Regions from separate parts of the Novosphingobium sp. PhB55 genome, predicted to be linked through region 1. Evidence: riboswitches for the same ligand, from Rfam matches in the RefSeq annotation. Region 1 holds a riboswitch; each other region holds the start of a gene.
The links. Region 1 has a riboswitch for cobalamin ahead of EDF57_RS07235 (cobalamin biosynthesis protein CobG). Riboswitches for the same ligand answer to the same signal wherever they lie in the genome.
Positions count from the first base shown of each region.

Region 2: linked by a shared signal. The riboswitch ahead of EDF57_RS09595 (TonB-dependent receptor) and the one ahead of EDF57_RS07235 (cobalamin biosynthesis protein CobG) in region 1 are both predicted to bind cobalamin.
Region 3: linked by a shared signal. The riboswitch ahead of EDF57_RS24775 (TonB-dependent receptor) and the one ahead of EDF57_RS07235 (cobalamin biosynthesis protein CobG) in region 1 are both predicted to bind cobalamin.
Region 4: linked by a shared signal. The riboswitch ahead of EDF57_RS19980 (CbtB-domain containing protein) and the one ahead of EDF57_RS07235 (cobalamin biosynthesis protein CobG) in region 1 are both predicted to bind cobalamin.

Region 1 is NZ_SODQ01000002.1:679,385-684,028, forward strand. It holds gene EDF57_RS07225 (glycerophosphodiester phosphodiesterase) at 1-595, opposite strand, end outside; gene EDF57_RS07230 (DUF899 family protein) at 882-1,601, shown strand; cobalamin riboswitch at 1,719-1,952, shown strand; gene EDF57_RS07235 (cobalamin biosynthesis protein CobG) at 2,128-3,261, shown strand; gene EDF57_RS07240 (precorrin-8X methylmutase) at 3,262-3,891, shown strand; gene cobI (precorrin-2 C(20)-methyltransferase) at 3,888-4,637, shown strand; gene cobJ (precorrin-3B C(17)-methyltransferase) at 4,634-4,644, shown strand, end outside.
Region 2 is NZ_SODQ01000003.1:441,965-446,608, reverse strand. It holds gene cobT (nicotinate-nucleotide--dimethylbenzimidazole phosphoribosyltransferase) at 1-587, opposite strand, end outside; gene EDF57_RS09600 (DUF1636 domain-containing protein) at 584-991, opposite strand; gene EDF57_RS09595 (TonB-dependent receptor) at 991-2,946, opposite strand; cobalamin riboswitch at 3,120-3,311, opposite strand; cobalamin riboswitch at 3,414-3,638, shown strand; gene EDF57_RS09590 (cobyrinate a,c-diamide synthase) at 3,811-4,644, shown strand, end outside.
Region 3 is NZ_SODQ01000016.1:13,378-18,021, forward strand. It holds gene EDF57_RS24770 (peptidase) at 1-406, opposite strand, end outside; gene EDF57_RS24775 (TonB-dependent receptor) at 411-2,453, opposite strand; cobalamin riboswitch at 2,652-2,896, opposite strand; gene EDF57_RS24780 (AsmA family protein) at 3,043-4,644, opposite strand, start outside.
Region 4 is NZ_SODQ01000008.1:73,107-77,750, forward strand. It holds gene cobN (cobaltochelatase subunit CobN) at 1-169, opposite strand, end outside; gene cobW (cobalamin biosynthesis protein CobW) at 315-1,364, opposite strand; cobalamin riboswitch at 1,553-1,797, opposite strand; gene EDF57_RS19975 (histidine phosphatase family protein) at 1,829-2,410, opposite strand; cobalamin riboswitch at 2,441-2,571, shown strand; gene EDF57_RS19980 (CbtB-domain containing protein) at 2,607-2,834, shown strand; gene EDF57_RS19985 (CbtA family protein) at 2,845-3,609, shown strand; gene EDF57_RS19990 (MarR family winged helix-turn-helix transcriptional regulator) at 3,644-4,120, opposite strand; gene EDF57_RS19995 (DUF6356 family protein) at 4,271-4,540, opposite strand; gene EDF57_RS20000 (hypothetical protein) at 4,566-4,644, opposite strand, start outside.

The sequences.
Region 1 (4,644 bases):
AATAGGTGGAATGCTTGATCTCGGGAATGAGGCCGATCTTGCGGCCGCGTGCGGCGGATTCCGCAGCCACGAAGTCCGCGATTTCCTCAAGCGTGAGCAGTTGGAACTGGCCGTCGTAGCTCTTGCTTTCGGGGCGCATGGCACCGAGCCGTTCGACTGCGCGCAGGGTCTTGATCTCTGCGAGGGTGAAGTCCTCGGTGAACCAGCCGGTGACCTTTTCCCCGTCGATCACCTTGGTCGTGCGGCGCTGGGCGAATTCGGGATGGTCCGCGACATTGGTAGTTTCGGCGATGTTGTTCTCATGCCGGGCGATCAGGGCACCGTCCTTGGTCGAGACGAGATCCGGCTCCACGAAGTCCGCGCCCTGGTCGATGGCCTTGGCGTAGGACGCCAGGGTGTGCTCGGGCCGCAGCGCCGAGCAGCCGCGGTGGCCGATCACCAGCGGCTTCTTGCGCGCGCCTCCAGTTTGCGCGACCGAATTCTGCGGCGCCGCCAGTGCGGGGCCTTGGCCGAGAAGCGTGGCGGCGCCTGCTCCAGCGCCGGCAAGGAGCATGCCGCGGCGGGACAGGGTGGTTTCGGCCGGGTGGTGGTTCATCGCGGTAATCTCCGGGCTCAAGGCAGGGATCGCGGGCAGCGTACCCCGTGCAGAAGCGCGGCGCTGCGGCCATGATCCCGCCTCCTGGCGGGGCGGCAGGGTGGGTCATTTGCGCGACTAGCCCCGGATCATGACAGCACGGGGTCGGAATATCGCCTTGCGTCAGGGGCTTGCCGCGTTGCCGGAAGGGGGCGGCGATTTGCCGCAGCTTTGCGTGAACTCTTGCCCTCGTTCGGGCGTTCAGGCTGCGAGCGTCAGGGGAGCAACCGGAGGGAGGAGCCCGATCATGGAACATCTCAGTTTTCCCAACGAAAGCGCCGAATACCGCCGCGCGCGTAATGAACTGCTCGATGCCGAAATGGACCTGCGGCGCCAGACGGAAACGGTTGCGGCGATGCGCCGGGCGCTGCCCCCCGGCGGGACGATCAAGGAGGACTACGTCTTCGAGCGCATCGGGGATCATCAGCGCCCGGAGCAGGTGCGGCTGTCGGAACTGTTCGCGGGGAAGCCCAGCCTGATCCTCTACAGCTACATGTTCGGTCCCGAGCGCGACGAGCCCTGCACCGGCTGCACGCATCTGCTGGACGGGCTGGACGGGGCCGCACGGCATGTCCCGCAGGCTGCGGCGTTCTACGTCGTCGCCCGTTCGCCTTTGGCCCGTCTGGTGGCCTGGGCGCGTGAACGCCGCTGGCCGCATCTCCGGTTCCTATCGGCCGAAGGCAGCAGCTACACACGGGACTATTTCGGCAACACGGCCGGCGTAACCCCCGCCATGCGCCAGGAACGCGGGTACGAGGACGGCAAGGACTGGGACGAGCCGATGATCAACGTCTTCCGCAAGGATGGCGGCGAGGTTCGGCATTTCTGGGGCGGCGAACTGCTCTACGCCCCGGAGGAGCCGGACCAGCACCATCGCTCGCTGGATGCTTTGGACCCGGTCTGGGGCTTGCTGGACCTCCTGCCCGAGGGACGCGGAGATTTCTTCCCGAAGCTGAGCTACCGCTGACCGGGGGGCTCTAACCGCGCTGCCGGCGCGCGTGCCTGTTTGGACGTGGCTCCATGAGACTTGCGGATCGGCATTTCCTGCGTTAGCGCCCCGGTGCCCGCCCAATCCGTCAGGATCGGCGGGCAAGATCGCGCCGGTGCCTCGAACGAGGCTTAATAGGGAACGCGGTGAGAGGGTTCGTCCCTCAAATCCGCGGCTGTCCCTGCAACTGTGAGCGGTGAGCAAGATGCCGTGGCTTCCCCCGGGAAGCCGGCCACTGGATCGCGGGCGCCCGGCGCCACGGTCCGGGAAGGCCGAGCATCGCGCTTTGACCCGCAAGCCAGGAGACCTGCCGGCGCATCGGTCGCTCTTGCCCTGGCCCAGGGATAGGCCAAGGCTCGGTACTCCGCGTGAGCGACGAAGCCGTGCGGCTGGGGCTGCATCGGCGCGCAGGACGGGCGTTCATCGCGCCCGCCCGTCGTTGCGTGCGGACCGACGCCCGTCGGCAAGCCCCGGTCATCGTCGCTGCGCGCGAGAGGATGATGCCGTGCGGCAGGATGAAACGCGCGTCCCGATGACAGGCTTCGCCTTGCGCGGATGGTGCCCGGATGCCTGGCGTCCGATGATGGCCGGAGACGGGCTGATCGTGCGCGTGAAGCCCCGGCTGGCGCGCCTGACCGCGGCCGAGATCGCGGTGCTTGCCGATCTGGCGCGCCGTTTCGGCAGCGGTGCGATAGACATCACCAATCGCGCCAATCTCCAGATCCGCGGTGTCCGCGAGCAGGGCTGGCAGGATTTGCTGCGCGCCCTGGTCGACCGGGGCCTGGTCGATGCCGACGCCGGTCTGGAGGGGCGGCGCAACCTGCTTGTCGCACCCGGCTGGGATCGCGGGGACGATACCGCGCGGATCGCGGAAGAACTCCTGGGCCGTCTGGGCGAGTTGCCCGAATCGCCCGGAAAGATGGGCATCGCGGTCGATGCCGGCCCCGTCGCCACACTGCTGGACAGCCCCGCGGATTTCCGCATCGAGCGCGCGGAAGCCGGCGGCCTGCTGCTCCGCCTCGACGGGCGCGAGAGCGGGGTTTCCATCCTGCCGGAAGAGGCCGCAGACCGCCTGATCGCGCTGGCCCACTGGTTCGTGGAGACCGGCGGGGCCGCGGCCCGCCGGGCCTCGCGCCACACGGCCGCTCTTCCGCAATGGGCGCGGGGGGATAGCCGTCCCGCCGTCGGAGCCGCTGCGCCGCATGGCTACGGGGTGCCGTTCGGGCGGATCGAGGGGGAGGCACTGGTGCGGCTGATGGCAGCGACCGGCGCTGCGGCCCTTCGCGTTACGCCTTGGCGGCAGCTTCTGGCGGAATCCGACGTGCGAGAGCCGGTGGAGGGCTTCATTCTCGATCCCGGCGACCCGCTGCTGCGCGCCGATGCCTGTCCGGGCGCGCCGGCATGCCCGCAGGCGACGGTCGAAACGCGCGAACTGGCGCGCCGGTTGGCGCCGCATGTGTCCGGGCGCCTGCACGTTTCCGGCTGCGCGAAAGGCTGCGCGCGCGCACGGCCGAGCGACGTGGTCCTGACCGGGCGCGACGGCGCCTTCGACCTCGCCCTCCGTGGCCGCGCGGGCGACCCGCCGACGCGGGGCGGCCTTTCTCCCGACCATGTCCTTGCCCATTTCGGAGCCTCATGAATGGCGCATATCTACGAAAAGGATGGCGCGGCCATCTATCGCCAGTCGTTTGCGACGATCCGCGCCGAGGCGGACCTCGCGGCCTTTCCCCCTGACGAGGAGCGCATCGCGGTCCGCATGATCCACGCTTCGGGGCTGGTGGAGCTGGCGCGGCACATCCGCTTCTCGCCCGGATTCGCCCGCGCGGCGATGGCGGCGCTGGAGGCGGGTGCGCCGATCCTGTGCGATGCGCGCATGGTGGGCGAAGGGATCACCCGCGCCCGGCTTCCCGCGGACAATGCGGTGATCTGCACGCTCCAGGATCCGCAAGTCCCGCAAATGGCGCAGGCGATGGCGAATACCCGCTCGGCGGCGGCGCTCGAACTCTGGCGGCCGCACCTTGGCGGGGCCGTGGTGGCCATCGGCAATGCGCCCACCGCGCTGTTCCACTTGCTCGACATGCTGGAGGACCCCGATTGCCCGCGCCCGGCAGCGATCATTGGCTGTCCGGTGGGCTTCGTGGGGGCGGCCGAGTCCAAGGCCGCCCTCTGGGATGCCTGCCCGGTGCCCTGCTGCATCGTCGAAGGAAGGCTGGGCGGCAGCGCGATCACCGTGGCCGCGGTCAACGCCATCGCGAGCAGCGCGGAATGAGCGTGGGAACCGTACACGGCGTCGGACTGGGCCCCGGCGCGCAGGACCTGCTGAGCGTTCGCGCCGACCGATTGGTGCGCGGAGCCAGGCATGTCGCCTACTTCCGCAAGGCCGGCCGGCCCGGTCAGGCGCGGCGGATCGTCGAGGGCATGCTCCGCGCCGATGTCGTCGAGCATGCGATGGAATATCCGGTGACCACGGAGATTCCGCTGGGAGACCCGCGCTACAACGCCTGTCTTTCCCGCTTCTACGCAAGCTGGACCGAGCAACTGGCGAAGCTTGTCCGCGAGGGCGAGGATGTCGTGGTGCTCTGCGAGGGCGACCCCTTCTTCTACGGCTCGTTCATGCACCTCTATACCCGCCTGGCCGAAGCAGGGGGCCATGCAGGGCCGGCACCGGTGCCGGTCGCCGTCGTGCCGGGGATCACCGGAATGTCGGGCGCCTGGACGGCATGCGGCGCGCCGATGACCTGGGGCGACGATGTCCTCACTGTCCTCACCGCCACGCTACCCGAGGCAGATCTGGCGCGGCGCATTCGCGATACCGACGCGCTCGTGGTCATGAAGATCGGCCGCAATCTGGCCAAGCTGCGCCGCGCCGTCATCGCTGCCGGGCGCGAGGGGGAGGCCTGGCTGGTGGAACATGCCGCGATGGCCGAGCAGCGGGTGACGCCGCTCGCCGAGGCGGAAGCCGTGACGCCCTACTTCTCGATCCTGCTGATCCACGGACAGGGGCGCCGGCCATGAGCGGCTG
Region 2 (4,644 bases), on a different contig from region 1:
GCATCGTCGAGCCCGGTGCCGCGCCCTACCCAGTCGGCCGCAGCGCCGCCGAAGACCTGCGCCGCCAGCGCGGCCGCCGGGGTGGTATTGCCGATCCCCATTTCACCCACGAAGAACAGATCGCTGTCCGCCGACACCGCGGCAGCACCGCGATCGAGAGCTTCGAGGCACTCGGCCTCGCTGAGGGCGGGCTCTCGCGTAATGTCTCTCGTCGGGCGGTCGAGATCGAGCGGGACGACCGAGAGCGCCGCCCCGCAGGCGGCCGTCAGCGCATTGATCGCCGCGCCGCCGGCCTCGAAATTGGCGACCATCTGCGCCGTGACTTCGCTCGGATAGGCGCTCACCCCGCGCGCCGCGACCCCGTGATTGCCCGCGAAGACCACGGCGCGGATCCGCTCGGCCCGTGGCCGGGTGCGCCCCTGCCAGCCGGCCATGAACACGGCGATGTCCTCCAGCCGCCCGAGCGAGCCCGCAGGCTTGGTGAGCGACGCCTGGCGCGCACGCGCGGCGGCCAGCGCGGACCCGTCCGGTCCGGGCAGGTCGGCCAGGGCGGCGGCGAAAGCGGCGCGGTTCTCGAAGCGGATCATGTGCCCAGGTACCCTTCCGGCGGGGTGCGGGTGATGAAGTGGCCCTTCACGCCCTGCGGCCATTCGCGATAGGGCACCTGCCCCTCCTCGCTGGCGGCATGGCGCACCGCATATTCAAGGATCGCGCGGGCCGCCTCCGCATCGGGTGCGAAATCGCCGAGCACGTAGCCCAGCTTGCCCGGCGCCCGGATCGCCACGGTGCAATGGCGCTGGCAGGCGAAGAGGCAGGGCATTTCCTGTACCGCCACGCCCTGAAGCGCGGGATCGGCGGCCTGCGCCGCGCGCATGGCCTCTGCCAGGACCGCACCGCCGCGCCGACCGCCCTCGTCCTCGCGGACTTCGGCGGAATGGCGGCAGGTGTTGCACACGACCACGGACGGGCCGGGCTCGACTGGAAGCAGCATCAGAACCGGCTCCTCAGTCCGAGATAGACGGTGCGGCCAAGCGTGCCGTAGCCGCTCACGGTTTCGTACTTCTGATCGCCCACGTTTTCGATACGTCCTTGAAGAATCAGGCCTTCCATGACCTGCCACTGGGCGCGCACATCCACCAGCCAGTAGTCGTCCAGCGTGGCGGTGCCGGTCGCTGCATTGAAACTTTCACCCGAATAGCGCGCGGCCAGGCTGGCGCGCAGGCCCTGCGGCAGCGCCACGCCCAGCTCGGCATTGGCGAGATGACGCGGCACGCGCTGGAGCTGGCGGCCGTAAGTGCTGCTGCCTTGCGTGCGATCCTCTGCCGCGATCCAGCTGTAGTTGCCCTGGGCGAAGAGAACGCCCCACTTGGCCGACGCGGCGAGTTCCAGCCCGCGCGCATGGCTGGCCTTGACGTTGGCATAGTAGCCGAAGCGCGACGTGCCCGTGCCCGTGCCGGGAACGTAGCAGATGTCCGGCAGGGTGCCGCTGGCGGGGCAGTAGGCAAAGTCGATCAGGTTGTCGGTATCGCGCTCGAACCAGGTCGCCGACAGGCGGAGGGCTTCGCCGAAGCCCTGCTCGGCGCCCAGTTCCCAGCCTTTTGCCTTCTCCGGCTTGAGATCGGCCACGCCGTACATGCTGAAGAGCTGGTAGAGCGAGGGCGCCTTGAAACCCTCGTCATAACTGGCGCGCAGTATCGTGGCGCCGCCATTGGGGGTGTAGACCGCGCCCGCGCTGAACACCGTGTTGCCGCCGAAGCGCGACTGATGGTCGTAGCGCGCGCCGCCATTGAGCGTCAGCCCGGTGAGCGGGGTCACGCGCAGTTCGCCGTAGACGCTGTCGGTATTCGCCCGGCTGGGCACGAGGGCATAGGCCGCGGTGCTGTTCGCGGGCGAGGCGGTGGTCATCCGCTGTTCCTCGCGCTCGGCGCCGAACACGGCCTGGATGGCCTCGCTGATCGTATAGGTGCCCTGGTACTCGAAACGGCGCACGCGGCCATGGGCGTCGAACGTCAGTTGGCGGACCTGCCGCGCGGGGTCGAAGTTCTCGCGGTCGGTCCCGGTCTGGAGCACGGCCACGCGGTTCGCCAGCCGGGCGTCCAGCAGCGCGAAGTTCACCCCGGCATAGCCCGACCATTCGCGCGTCCGCCCATAGGCCAGGGAGTCGCCGGAGGTACCGTCGAACGCGTTCCGCGAATCCGACCAGTAGCCGCGCAGATCCAGCGAGATGCCGGGCGCGACGCGGTAAGTCATCGTGCCGCTGGCCGCGCTGCGCCGGTAGCCGTCGTCCTCCGTGCCGTTCGCGCGCGCGGAGATGCCGTCCGTGGCGAAGCGCGAGGCGGCAATGCGCCAGTCGACGGCCTCGGAGGTGCCGCCAAGACCCGCGCGGGCCGAGACGGTGTCATGGGTTCCTGCTTCCACCGCGAAGCTGCCTTCCAGCGGCGCGGCCGCGCGGCGGGTGCGGACGTTGACGACACCGCCGATGGCATCGCTGCCCCAGAGGATCGATTGCGGACCGCGCAGGATCTCGATGCGATCGGCATCGTCGATCAGGAAATTGGCAAAGCCATAGCCTCCCGCCGTCGATGAGGCGTCCGACAGGCGCATCCCATCGATCACCATCACCGTCTGCCCGGCATCGGCACCGCGAATGCGCAGCGACGTGGTGGTGCCGTAACCGCCGTTGCGCGACATGCTGATGCCGGGCGTGCGCAGCAGCACATCGGTCAGCGCGATCGGCTGGGCCGCAACGATCTGCGCCTCGTCGAGCACGGTGACGGTATCGGCCACCCGGTCGGCCGCAACGGGCGTGCGCAGGGCGGTGACCACGATGCGCTCGTCCAGGGGCACCGCATCGGCCTCCTCGGCCAGGGCCGCGAGCGGGTGCAGCGCCCCTGCAAGGGCAAGCGCGAGAGCCAGGGGGCTGGCGGCGGGAATTCGGCAGTTCACGGCATGTCCTTCGCACGAGCATCGACCCGGCCGGGTCGGCACGCATGCGAAAGGCAGGGCCTCTGCCGCCCATGCAGCGGACGACGCCCCCCTCCCGCGCGGCGCGTGCCGGCACGGCAATGGCTGTCGTTGCGCGAGGAATGGCCCCGTTCGCCCGGCTCACCCTGTCCGGTCGAAGAACGACGGCGTCAGGCAGGTCTCCTGGCTCACGGGTCAGTGCCGTTTCGGCCGCCTTCTCAGGGACTTGCATCCCCAATGGCGAATTGGCCGCACGGCTCGCCGCTTACAGTTGCAGGGGCAGCCCGGGCATTCACCCGCGTTCCCTTTTGATCCCCTTGCGGGGAACCTGTCGCTGGAGCGCCCCTATCCCGGTGGGGTGCCGCGTGCAAGAGCCCGGCGCTTGCGCTGGTCATGTCCCGCGCTTGCGCTTGCCTTGTCCGACGCTTGCGCTCCCTGGCGAAGTACCATAGGCCCGCCGGGCCAGGGGTGCCCGCAAGGGCTTAATCGGGAAGTCCGGGCCAGAGGGGTAATCCCGCTGGAATCCGGCACTGCTCCCGCAACTGTAACCGGGGATGCGCCCCGCCAGCACGCCATTGGCACCGCGCGGTGCCGAGAAGGCGGCGGAAGGCGCGCCGATTCCAAGAAATCGGGCCCAGGAAGTCAGGAAACCGGCCCCCAGCCGTCGATCCTTCGCGCGGGCGGGATGTACCGGGCGGACGGGGGCCATGCCCGATGCGGAGCGCTGCTCCCCGCGGACCCGGTCTTTCGCGAGACGACAAGCCGTACTTGCGCCCAGGAGGATCGAACCGTCATGCCGCCCTGCCCCTTCCGCCTTTCGGATACCGCTCCGTCCGGACGATATTCGTGCCTGCCCGCATGACGGCCTGTCCCGCCCTGCTGGTCACCGCGCCCTCGTCGGGACAGGGCAAGACCCTCGTCACCGCCGCGCTGGCCCGCCGCCACCGCCGCGCCGGGCGCAAAGTGCGGGTGTTCAAGTGCGGGCCGGACTTCCTGGACCCGATGGTGCTGGAAAGGGCCAGCGGCGCGCCCGTCCACCAGCTCGACCTGTTCATGTGCGGAGAGCGGGAATGCCGCGCCCTGCTGCACGAGGCCGCGCGGGACGCCGACCTGATCCTTGTCGAAGGGGCGATGGGCCTGTTCGACGGCACCCCCTCCTCCGCCGACATTGCCCGCCTGTTCGGTCTGCCGGTCATGGCGGTGATCGACGGGGCATCGATGGCGCAGACGTTCGGTGCGCTGGTCCACGGCCTTTCCACCTACCGCGCCGACGTGACCCTGGCCGCCGTGCTGGCCAACCGCGTCGGCAGCGCGCGCCATGCCGAACTGCTGGAGCGCGGCATGCCGGACGGCGTGGAATGGCTTGGCACCCTCCGGCGCGATGCCGGGCTCGGCCTGCCCGAACGGCACCTCGGACTGGTGCAGGCCGGGGAGGTGGCGGATATCGAGGCGCGCATAGACCGCGCCGCCGACAGTCTGCCCGAAACCGCGCTCTGGCTGCCCGAGGCGGTGCCCTTCCCCGCCCCGGAAGCCGCCGAAGCGCCGCCTTCCGCGCTGTCAGGCCGCCGCATCGCCATTGCCCGCGACGAGGCATTCGGCTTCATCTATCCCGCCAACCTCGCGTTTCTGGAACGGGCCGGGGCGCGGCTCGCCTTCTTCTCGCCGCTGCGCGATGCCATG
Region 3 (4,644 bases), on a different contig from region 1:
GCTTCCGCCCCGTGGCCAGGTCGATGGCGTCTGGCATGGTCCGCATCTGCGCGATGGAGCGGTCGCCGGTGGCCGCGGAAACGATCCGCAGGACCGGGCGGCCGGCCATCATCTCGACGTGCGCGGAGGCGATCGGCAGGTCTGGCGCGAGGCCTGCCTCCTCCCACGCGGTATCGTTCCAGACCTGACCGGGCGGCAGTTGCAGCGGCGCCAGGCCCTGCAACTGCGCTGCCGGCTCCAGCCTCGGATAGTCCACGTAGATCATCACGAAGCCCGACAGGCACCAGAGGGTCATCAGCAGCCCGACGGAGACGCCGAGCCAGCGATGAAGGACGAGGACGGGGCGCGGCAGCAAGCTGCGGGGCAGCAGGCTACCGGGCGCCTTGGAAGGCTGGAGCGCGGTCACGGCGTCAGAAACTCAGGCCGTATTGCATCCGCAGCGTGCGCGGCACGCCCCGGTTGAAATAGAGGAAGCGGCTGTTGCTGCCATCGAGCACGCCCTGGTCGGTCGCGGCCGAAAGGTAGCCGCGCGTGGCATATTCCCGGTCGAGCAGGTTCTCGATATTGACGCCGAAGCGGTTCCGCCGCGCTGCCCCGTCGACGTAAAGGTAAGCGCCGACATCGAGCAGCGCGTAATTGCCGTAGTTCCGCCGCCCCGCGCCGGATGCGGTCGACCAGACATCGCCGATCCAGCTGGCGTTGATGCTCGCGCCGAAGGGCTGGTCTTCGGGCGCATAGGACAAGGCGGCCTTGGCATATTGCTTGGGGTTGCGGTCCAGCTGCGTCGATGCGCCCTTTTCGCGCACGCGGGCATATGTGTAGCTGGCCGAGATCCCCCAGCCGCCCGGCCAGCGCGCGTCGAGTTCCAGCTCCGCGCCTTGCGAGCGGACCTTGCCGTCGAGGTTGGCGTAAGTGCCGCCGGGGAAGGCGGGATCGTCGTAGACGCTGTCGATCATGTCCGTGATGCGGCGGTCGAAATAGGTCGCCTTCCACCCCAGCGAGGCCGCGCCCAGCGGCAGGATGCCGCCTGCAGAGAGGTTGAGCGAAAGGCTCTGCTCCGCCCTGAGGTTCGGATTGCCCACCTCGCAGCAAGGGTCGTTGCCGTAGAGCTGCGAGGCGTCGGGCAGCACGAAGGCGGTGCCGCCATTGGCTTCCAGATAGAGCGCCTCGGCAAAGTCGTAGCGGCCCGAGACGTTCCAGATCGTCTTGCGCGCGCCGTCCGTGCGATTGTAGCGCAGGCCCGCCGCCAGGCGGCCCTTCGACGAGATCTCGTCGGTGGTGCGAAGCTGCAGGATCCCGGCGTGGACCTGCTCGCTGGTCGGCGCGATCAGCAGCACGTCGTCCCGGCCGCTGAAGTTCTGGAAGTCGTAGCCCAGCAGGTATTCCAGGCCGGGGTGCAGATGCAGCTTCATCACCGCGCTGCCTCCCCAGTCGCGATAGCCCCAGAAGGTGCCGGCTGGGTAGATCACCTGGGGCTGATGGTCGGGCAGCGAATTGCGGATCTGGATGTAGGCGGTCTTCCAGTCGTGGAAATAGCCTTTCAGGAAGAACTGCACACTGTCGCTGCCGGTGTAGTCGAGCCGCAGGCTGGCCACTTCCTCGTTCCGGTCGTTGCGGCTCTCGCGAATGCGGGTGGGGGATAGGTTGTCGAGCTTCGCCTCGGTATGCTGGTACTGCGCGATGAGCGTGAGATCCGGCGCCAGCGCGTACTGGTACTTGAGCCCGGCCGACCACAAGTCGTAGCCGAGGTGCCGGTCGGTGAGGCTGGGCTGATAGGCGCTGTAGGGCAGGTAGCCTTCCGAGCGATTGTGCGAGGCATAGGCCACGAAGCGGTGGTCGCCCAGGGCGCCGCGCGCATAGCCGTCCAGGGTCGTGCCGCCCCAGCTGTCGACCGAGGCATTGACTTGGCCGCCCGGATCGTCGGAAAAGCTGCGCGTCACCACGTTGATCACTCCGGCCGAAGCCTGGGTGCCGTAGAACAGGCTCTCTCCGCCGCGCAGGACCTCGATCCGCTCGATCATGCTGGCGGGCAGAGTGTCGTTGGGCGAGGTGCTGCCGTACAGGCGGTTGTTGAGGCGGATGCCGTCCATCGTCCAGAGCACGTCCTGCGTGCGCGAACCCTGCAGCGAGACGTCTACGTAAGTGAACGGGCCATTGCGGCCGCGCACGTAGAGGCCGGGTACCTGGTCCAGCGCCTTGGTCACGTCCACCGCGCCGCTGTTGCGGATCTGCCGTTCATCGACGGTGACGACGTCGTTGCCGTAGCGGGAGAGTTCCTGCGGCAGCGTCTCTTCCAGGCTCTGCCCGGTGACGACGATCGAAGGGCCATCCGCCTCTGCGGCATCGGCTTCCCGGCCTTCGACGTTCCCGCCATCCGCGGCTCGGGCCTGCGCGGCGCAGGCGAGAGTCAGCGCCGCGGCAAGCGCCGCGTGCGAAACGGTTGCGATCTTCATTTCATTCCCCTGCCGGGCGCCAAGCGAGCTTTTGGCAAGGGTCTGCCGCTCCCGAACCCAGGCCCGCGAACGACCGGCGCACCGACCGGCCGGGCGCCCGGATTCGGGACGACCGCTCAGCGCACCGTGCGGCCCTTGCCGCTGGTTCGTCGCTCAGACGGAAAAATCACCGTGCCCCGGCCATCCCCTGGACCAAAGCAAGAGCGACCGTACGCTGGCAGGTCTCCTGGCTCACGGGTCATCGCTCGATGCACGGCCTTCCCAGGCCTCGCAGGATTTAGCGTCCGGCCCAGTGGCTGCGGCAGGGGGCATTGCCCCGCCGCGTGATGTGCATCGCGCTCACCGCTTACAGTTGCAGGGACAGCCTCGGATTCAAGAGGAAGCCTCTCTCACCGTGTTCCCTATTAAGCCTCTTTCGAGGCACCAGCGCGATCATTACCCGCCCTCCTTGCGGAAATGGCGGACGCGATGAGCTAGCCGGGGCGTGCGCCCTGTGCAAGCGGGATGTGTTCGTGTGGGCGAAGCCGGCCAGAGCGCGCCCGTTCCGGTTCACGTCCGTTCCGAGCGGAGTTATCGCGGCGGAGGAAACTCAGTCGTTCTTGTTGGGACGGCCGGAGCCGACGTCGTCGCGCGGCTTGCCCTTGGCGGTGCGCTGGGACTGCGCATTGGCGCCCGACAGCACCGGGCCGCAGGCGGCGGACTTGGCATCGCCCACGTCCACAAAGGCAAGCAGGCCCGCCACCGGCGTCGCCGCCACGGCCAGTCCAAGACCCACTCCGGCGCGGCCGAGCAATTGCGGGCTGATCACCTGGAGGGAGGGCTTGGCGAAGCGGCCGCCGATGCCGACAGGCGACTGCCCGGAAAACAGGCTGAACTTCTTGCCGTCCGCGCGGAAGCCCATGTCGAGCGCCTCGGTGTCGAAGCTGAAGCCGCCGCGCCCGGTGATGACGTTCTTCGACGTGTCGATCAGGATCGGGTCGGCCGCCGCCGTGCCGCCTCGCACCGTGAAGGCCACCAGACCGCAGTTGAGCTGGACGGGCTTCTTCAGCTTGCCCTCGAACATCTTGGAGGCGAACGTGCCGAGGTCCAGCTCGGCCAGCTGCACGTTGCGCGTCCAGAACGTGCCGCGGGGCATGATGAAGGCGATCCGGCCCGATGCCGAAGCAAGCGAATCGTGAATCGTGTCGCCGCGGCCTTCCAGCTTGATGCGACCGCCGATCGTGCCGGTCGTGCCTGATTCCACCACGCCGTATCCGGCCAGCAGACGGCCCATCGGCGTGGACTTGAGGCGAATATCGTAGCTTACGGCCGAGGGGCGCTGACGCGTGTCGAACACCAGATCCGAGGCGACATCGCCGCGCGCCATCGAGAATGTCAGCGGCGACAGGGCCAGTCGTCCCCGGTCGAGCGAGAGCTTCAGGGCGATGTTCTGCACCGGCACATTGCGTGAGCGGACCACGCCGACCTTCCAGTCCAGCCCGGCGTCGAAGCGCTGCATCGTCTCCACGGGCAGGGCGGCGTCCGGCAGGACGCGCTGGGCGCCCGCGCCGGTGGCGGCGGCTGCGGCCACGGCGCCTTTCGATGCCACGATGTCCGGGTTGTAGCCGATGAACGGCGCGGCATCGACGATGTCCAGCCGCCTGGTCGCCAGCACGGCATCCAGCCGCAGCCGCTCGGCATTGGTCACCGTCAGCTTGCCCGAAAGGTCGGACTGGCCGAACGTGCCGGTCATGCCGGTGAAGCGATAGGTCTCCCCGTCCTTCACCAGCTGCGCTTTCAGTGCGTAGCGGCGGGTCTGCGGAATGGCGACGTCGATGATGCCCAGCAGTTCGGACAAGTCGCGCCCGCGGGCGCGGACCTTGAGCGGCACGTCCTCGAAATCGGCGATGGAGGGGAGGGTGCCCGAGACGTCGACCTGGTTGTTCGCCGCCCAGGCCGTGAGTTCCAGCGCGTTGCTGCCGCGATTGACGGTGGCGTCGGGGGAGAGCAGCCGGGCGCTCACGCGGAACGGGGTGCTGCGCAAGGTGCCGTCGCCGCGCAGCGAGACCGCCTTGCCGATCCTGGCATCGGTGGAAGTGACGGGATCGACCACGAGATTGGCAAGCAGCGGCATCTGCGGGTCGAGATAGCGGACGCGGGTGTCCGATATGGTGGCGCGGTCGATCCGGGGGAACTCGAAGGGCTTGCCCCC
Region 4 (4,644 bases), on a different contig from region 1:
CGAGGCGGACGCTGGGAGCATCGGAGGGCAACTGCGCCGCCGCGCTTGCAAAGCAGGCCAGCTCACTGTCCGCCACGGTGAGGATCACCATGTCGCCGGGAGACTGGTCGAGGTCGATCGCCTCCTCGCCGTTGGAGATCGTCCCCGGCGTGGCGGACAGCAGGTGCATCAGGCGTTCCCCCCGACACCGCGACAGAACTCTCCCTCGTCATTGCGAGCGAAGCGAAGCAATCCAGGGCGGCTCTGCGTGGCTCTGGATTGCTTCACCCGCTTTGCGGGTTCGCAATGACGAAGTGGGGAGGGGAGCCTATGCTTCACGCTGCCACGGCGCCGAGAACGTCTGCCAGCCCGGCCTCGATGGCCGCGCGGTTCAGTCCCTTCTGGCCGATGACGACAAGCTGGGTGCGGCGCGCTTCCTGCGGCAGCCAGGCGCGGTCGTAGAAGTGTTGGATGCGCGGACCGACGGCCTGCACGACAAGGCGGCTCGGCTTGCCGCCGACCGCGACCATGCCCTTCACGCGCAGCACGTCATGCTCCGCGATCAGGTCCTTGAGGCGGGCGAGCAAGGCGTCGAGATCGGCAACATCGCCGCCGGATACGACAAAGCTGTCGAAGTCGTCATGGTCGTGATCCGCGTCCAGCCCGTCGATGTGCGAGGGGCGGGAATCGAGGTCGTCCTCGGCAGCGGCGGTGATGCCCAGCAGCGCGGCGATATCGACCGCACCGTGGTCCGCGCGCACGATCTTCACGCCGGGGCGCGTTTCGGCCAAGACCAGCGTCTCGACATGGGCGAGGGCTTCGGCGTCGACGAGGTCGGTCTTGTTGAGCACGACCATGTCCGCGCAGCCGAGCTGTTCCTCGAACAGTTCTTCCAGCGGGCTTTCGTGGTCCAGCATCGGATCGGCGGCGCGCGCGGCGGCGAGGGCGGCTTCGTCGGTGGCAAAGCGGCCAGCGGCCACGGCATCGGCGTCGATCAGCGCGACCACGCCGTCAACCGTCGCGCGGGTGCGGATATCCGGCCACTGGAACGCCTTCACCAGCGGCTTGGGCAGGGCGAGGCCGCTGGTTTCGATGATGATGTGATCGGGCTTGTTCTCGCGGTCGAGCAGCTTCTGCATGGTCGGCAGGAAATCGTCGGCGACGGTGCAGCAGATGCAGCCGTTGGCAAGCTCGACGATGTCGTCTTCTGGGCAGGCCTCGTCATTGCAGCCCTTCACCAGTTCGCTGTCGACGCCGACGTCGCCGAACTCGTTGATGATGAGCGCGAGGCGGCGGCCCTTGGCGTTCTGGAGCAGATGGCGGATCAGCGTGGTCTTGCCGGCGCCGAGGAAGCCGGTGATGACGGTGGTGGGAACTTTGCTCATATCTCGTCTCCCGCGCGCCAGCGACCTGAAACGGCGGGGCGTCCCGTCGCGGTCGCGACGATGGCGGCACGCCGCGACGGACCGGCGCACGGGCGCCCGACGCGATATGCCGCTGCGGCCCCGGCCGCATGCATCACGTCGCTCAGACGGAAGAGTTACCGTGCCTTGGCCATTCCCTGGACCCGGGCAAGAGCGACATCGACGCCGGCAGGTTTCCTGGCTCACGGGTCATCGCGCGATGCACGGCCTTCCCAGGCCTCGCATGACTTAGCGTCCGGCCCAGTGGCTGCGGTGGGGGGCTTGCCCCGCCGCGAATGTGCATCGCGCTCGCCGCTTACAGTTGCAGGGACAGCCGCGGATCGGGACGGCGAACCGACCTTACCGCGTTCCCGTATTAAGCCCCTTGCGGGGCACCGGCGCGATCTTCGTCGGGCCGCCAGAAGGCATCCCGAACCCGGAGGCGATTAGCCGGGGACGCCCCGCACCGCAAGACCCAGAGACTGCAATCGCCAACTCCGGTTGAAGGAAAGAACGGTGCAGGAGAGCGGCGCCACATCGATGGCGAGCGCTGCGCGCAGCGGCAGATCCAGCGCATGGGAGAGGGCGGCGCGGATCGTCATCGGGTGCGTGATGGCGCAGGTCGGCGCGTCGGCGCCGGCAACGCGGTCCATCCATGCACCGACCCGCGTGCGAACCTGCTCCAGTGTTTCACCCGCAGGCGCGCCTTGCGCGGGTTCGGCCAGCCACCGGCCGAGCTGTCCGGGATCGCTCGCCTCGATCTGCGCGAAGGACAAGCCTTGCCACTCGCCATGATCGATATCGGCAAGCGCCGGTTCGGTTCTGGCCGTGAGCCCCATCGCCGAGGCGGTCTCGGCAGCGGCGCGGGCGGGGCTGGCCTGCAGCGCGGCGTGGTAGCGTTGGGGCAACCTGGCCAAGGCGGCATCGCGTCGCCCTGCCGCATCCAGCGGTTCCGCCGGCTCGGGAAACCGGCCTTCGCGGCTCGACGCCGTGGCGGCGATGCAGATCAGCAGGAGGGGTGTCGCCAAGGGTAAATTCCGTGGGGTCGTTGACGCCGCGGCCCGCGCGGTCCTAAGGAAGCGGCGTCGAGTATCGAAGAAGCCGGTGAGAATCCGGCGCGGTCGCGCCACTGTAATCGCACGGGAACCATCCCGTCGAGAGCCAGACCTTCCTTCTTGGCAACAGGTTTTCCGGGGACGCGCAATCCCGCCAAGGAGCATGACAATGGCTGTTTCCACCGCAGTTTTCGACGACGCTTTCATTCCCGTGCAGGGCGGTAACACCATTCCCCTGGAAGACATCGCGCCCTGGGCCGTGCTCGGCACGCTGCTGGCCGTCATCTTCATCTATTTCGTCAGCACCGAGCAGGGCGCCTTCTCCCTGTTCCAGGGCATGTACGTCCACGAGTTCGTCCACGACGGGCGTCACCTCCTCGGCTTCCCCTGCCACTGAGGCGCTGCACATGACCAGGGACTTGCTCTGGCGCGGGATGCTTGCCGGCATTCTGGGCGCGCTTCTTGCCACGCTTTTTGCGCGTGGCTTTGCCGAACCGCAGATCGATCTGGCGATCGGTTACGAGGAAAGCCACTCCGCGCATGATGCCCCGCCCGGCCATGCCGGGATGGCCATGCCCCACACCGGCACGCCGGCTGAGCCGCAGGAAGAGGAACTCGTCAGCCGCGATACGCAGAAAGGTGCGGGACTGGTGACCGCGCTCGTGCTGTACGGCGCTGCGGTGGGCGGGATCTTCTCGCTCGTCTTCGCTTACGGCTACGGCCGCATGGGAAATCTTGGCCCGCGCAGCTTCGCACTCATGCTGGCCGCGCTGACTTTCGCGCTGGTGGTGCTGGTACCGGCGATCAAATATCCCCAGACCCCGCCAGCCGTGGGCAAGCACGAAACCGTGGCCCTGCGCACTGCCGCCTATTTCGGCATGATCGCGCTGTCGCTCGGCGCGGCCGTCGTGGCAGCGCGTATCAGGAGCGCCCTTGCACGACCGGGACGCGGTTTCGATGCCACGCTGCTCGGTCTTGTGATCTATCTGGGCCTGGTGGGGCTGGGGCAGTTCCTGCTGCCTGCCGTGAACGAGGTTCCCACGGACTTCCCGGCCGTGCTTCTGTGGAACTTCCGGGTGGCCTCCATCGGCACGCAGCTGGTGCTATGGGCGACGATCGGCCTCGCTTTCGGACTTTGGGCCGAGCGCGTGCTGCAGAAGGCAAAGTCCTGATCGTTCAATTGGTTGGAGTGCAGAGTTGCCTGGTTCAGGAACTCTGCACTTTGGCCACGAGACGGAGCGGCGCACGGCTCATCTCGTTGCCCGCCTGCGTGGCTTTCTGGAGCACTCTCAAGAAGACATCGCGCTCGTCGCGCGACAGGTGGACGACGAGATCGTCCTGAACCTTGTCGACCCAGGGCTCCGCGATATCGAGCGTCACCAGTCCGGCACTGCTGAGCATGAGCACCCGCGCCCGCCGGTCGGTAGGACTGACTTCCCGGTCTACGAGGCCCTTCTGCACCAGCCTGTCGATGACGCCGCCAATGGTCACGCGGTCGTAGGCGATCATGCCGGCGAGGGTCTGCTGGTCCAGTCCGGGATGGTCGCGAAGCGTGAGCAGCGCCGCATATTGCACGGATGTGAGATCGAGACCGGCTTCCGCCATGCGCGAGGCAAAGCGCGCAAGGGAAATCTGCTGCAGGCGGCGGATCAGATGTCCGGGCATTGTCTCGAGGTCGCTCATGGATAGCCACCTAGCGTGAGAACCGCCGCCTGCTCAAGATGATGTTGCGCCGGAAGGGGTTGTCGGCGTTATTTTACAAGGATTTCATCCGCCCCGGCGGTCAGGATCGTTCTCCGGCATCGTCCTGAGCGGCAAAAATCGGCGACGTGCCTAGATTTCGTATTCCGGTTGCCATGTTTTGGCGGCGACGCGTTCCTGCTTCTTCACGGGCAGCCCCTGTTGGCGGCGGGCCATCTCGCCATGAAGCTTGCGAACCATGTCGCTGCCGGCATGGGTGAGCAGGCCGGGAACGAACCCGTGCAGCATGGTCCCAAGGCCGGCCACCACCATGCGCAGGCCGAAGCGATTGGCGACCAGCCAGTGCTCCCCATAGCTTTCGTTTACTTTTCGCGGGTGCTCGATGAAAAGGGCTTTGAACATCCTGGCTTCCTCTTTCCGCCTTAGATCACGCGGTGGGCGGATAGGGGTGATGGCCGAAGACCCAGTGCGTTCGCGGATCGGCCTGATCGTCAATCAGGAGGACC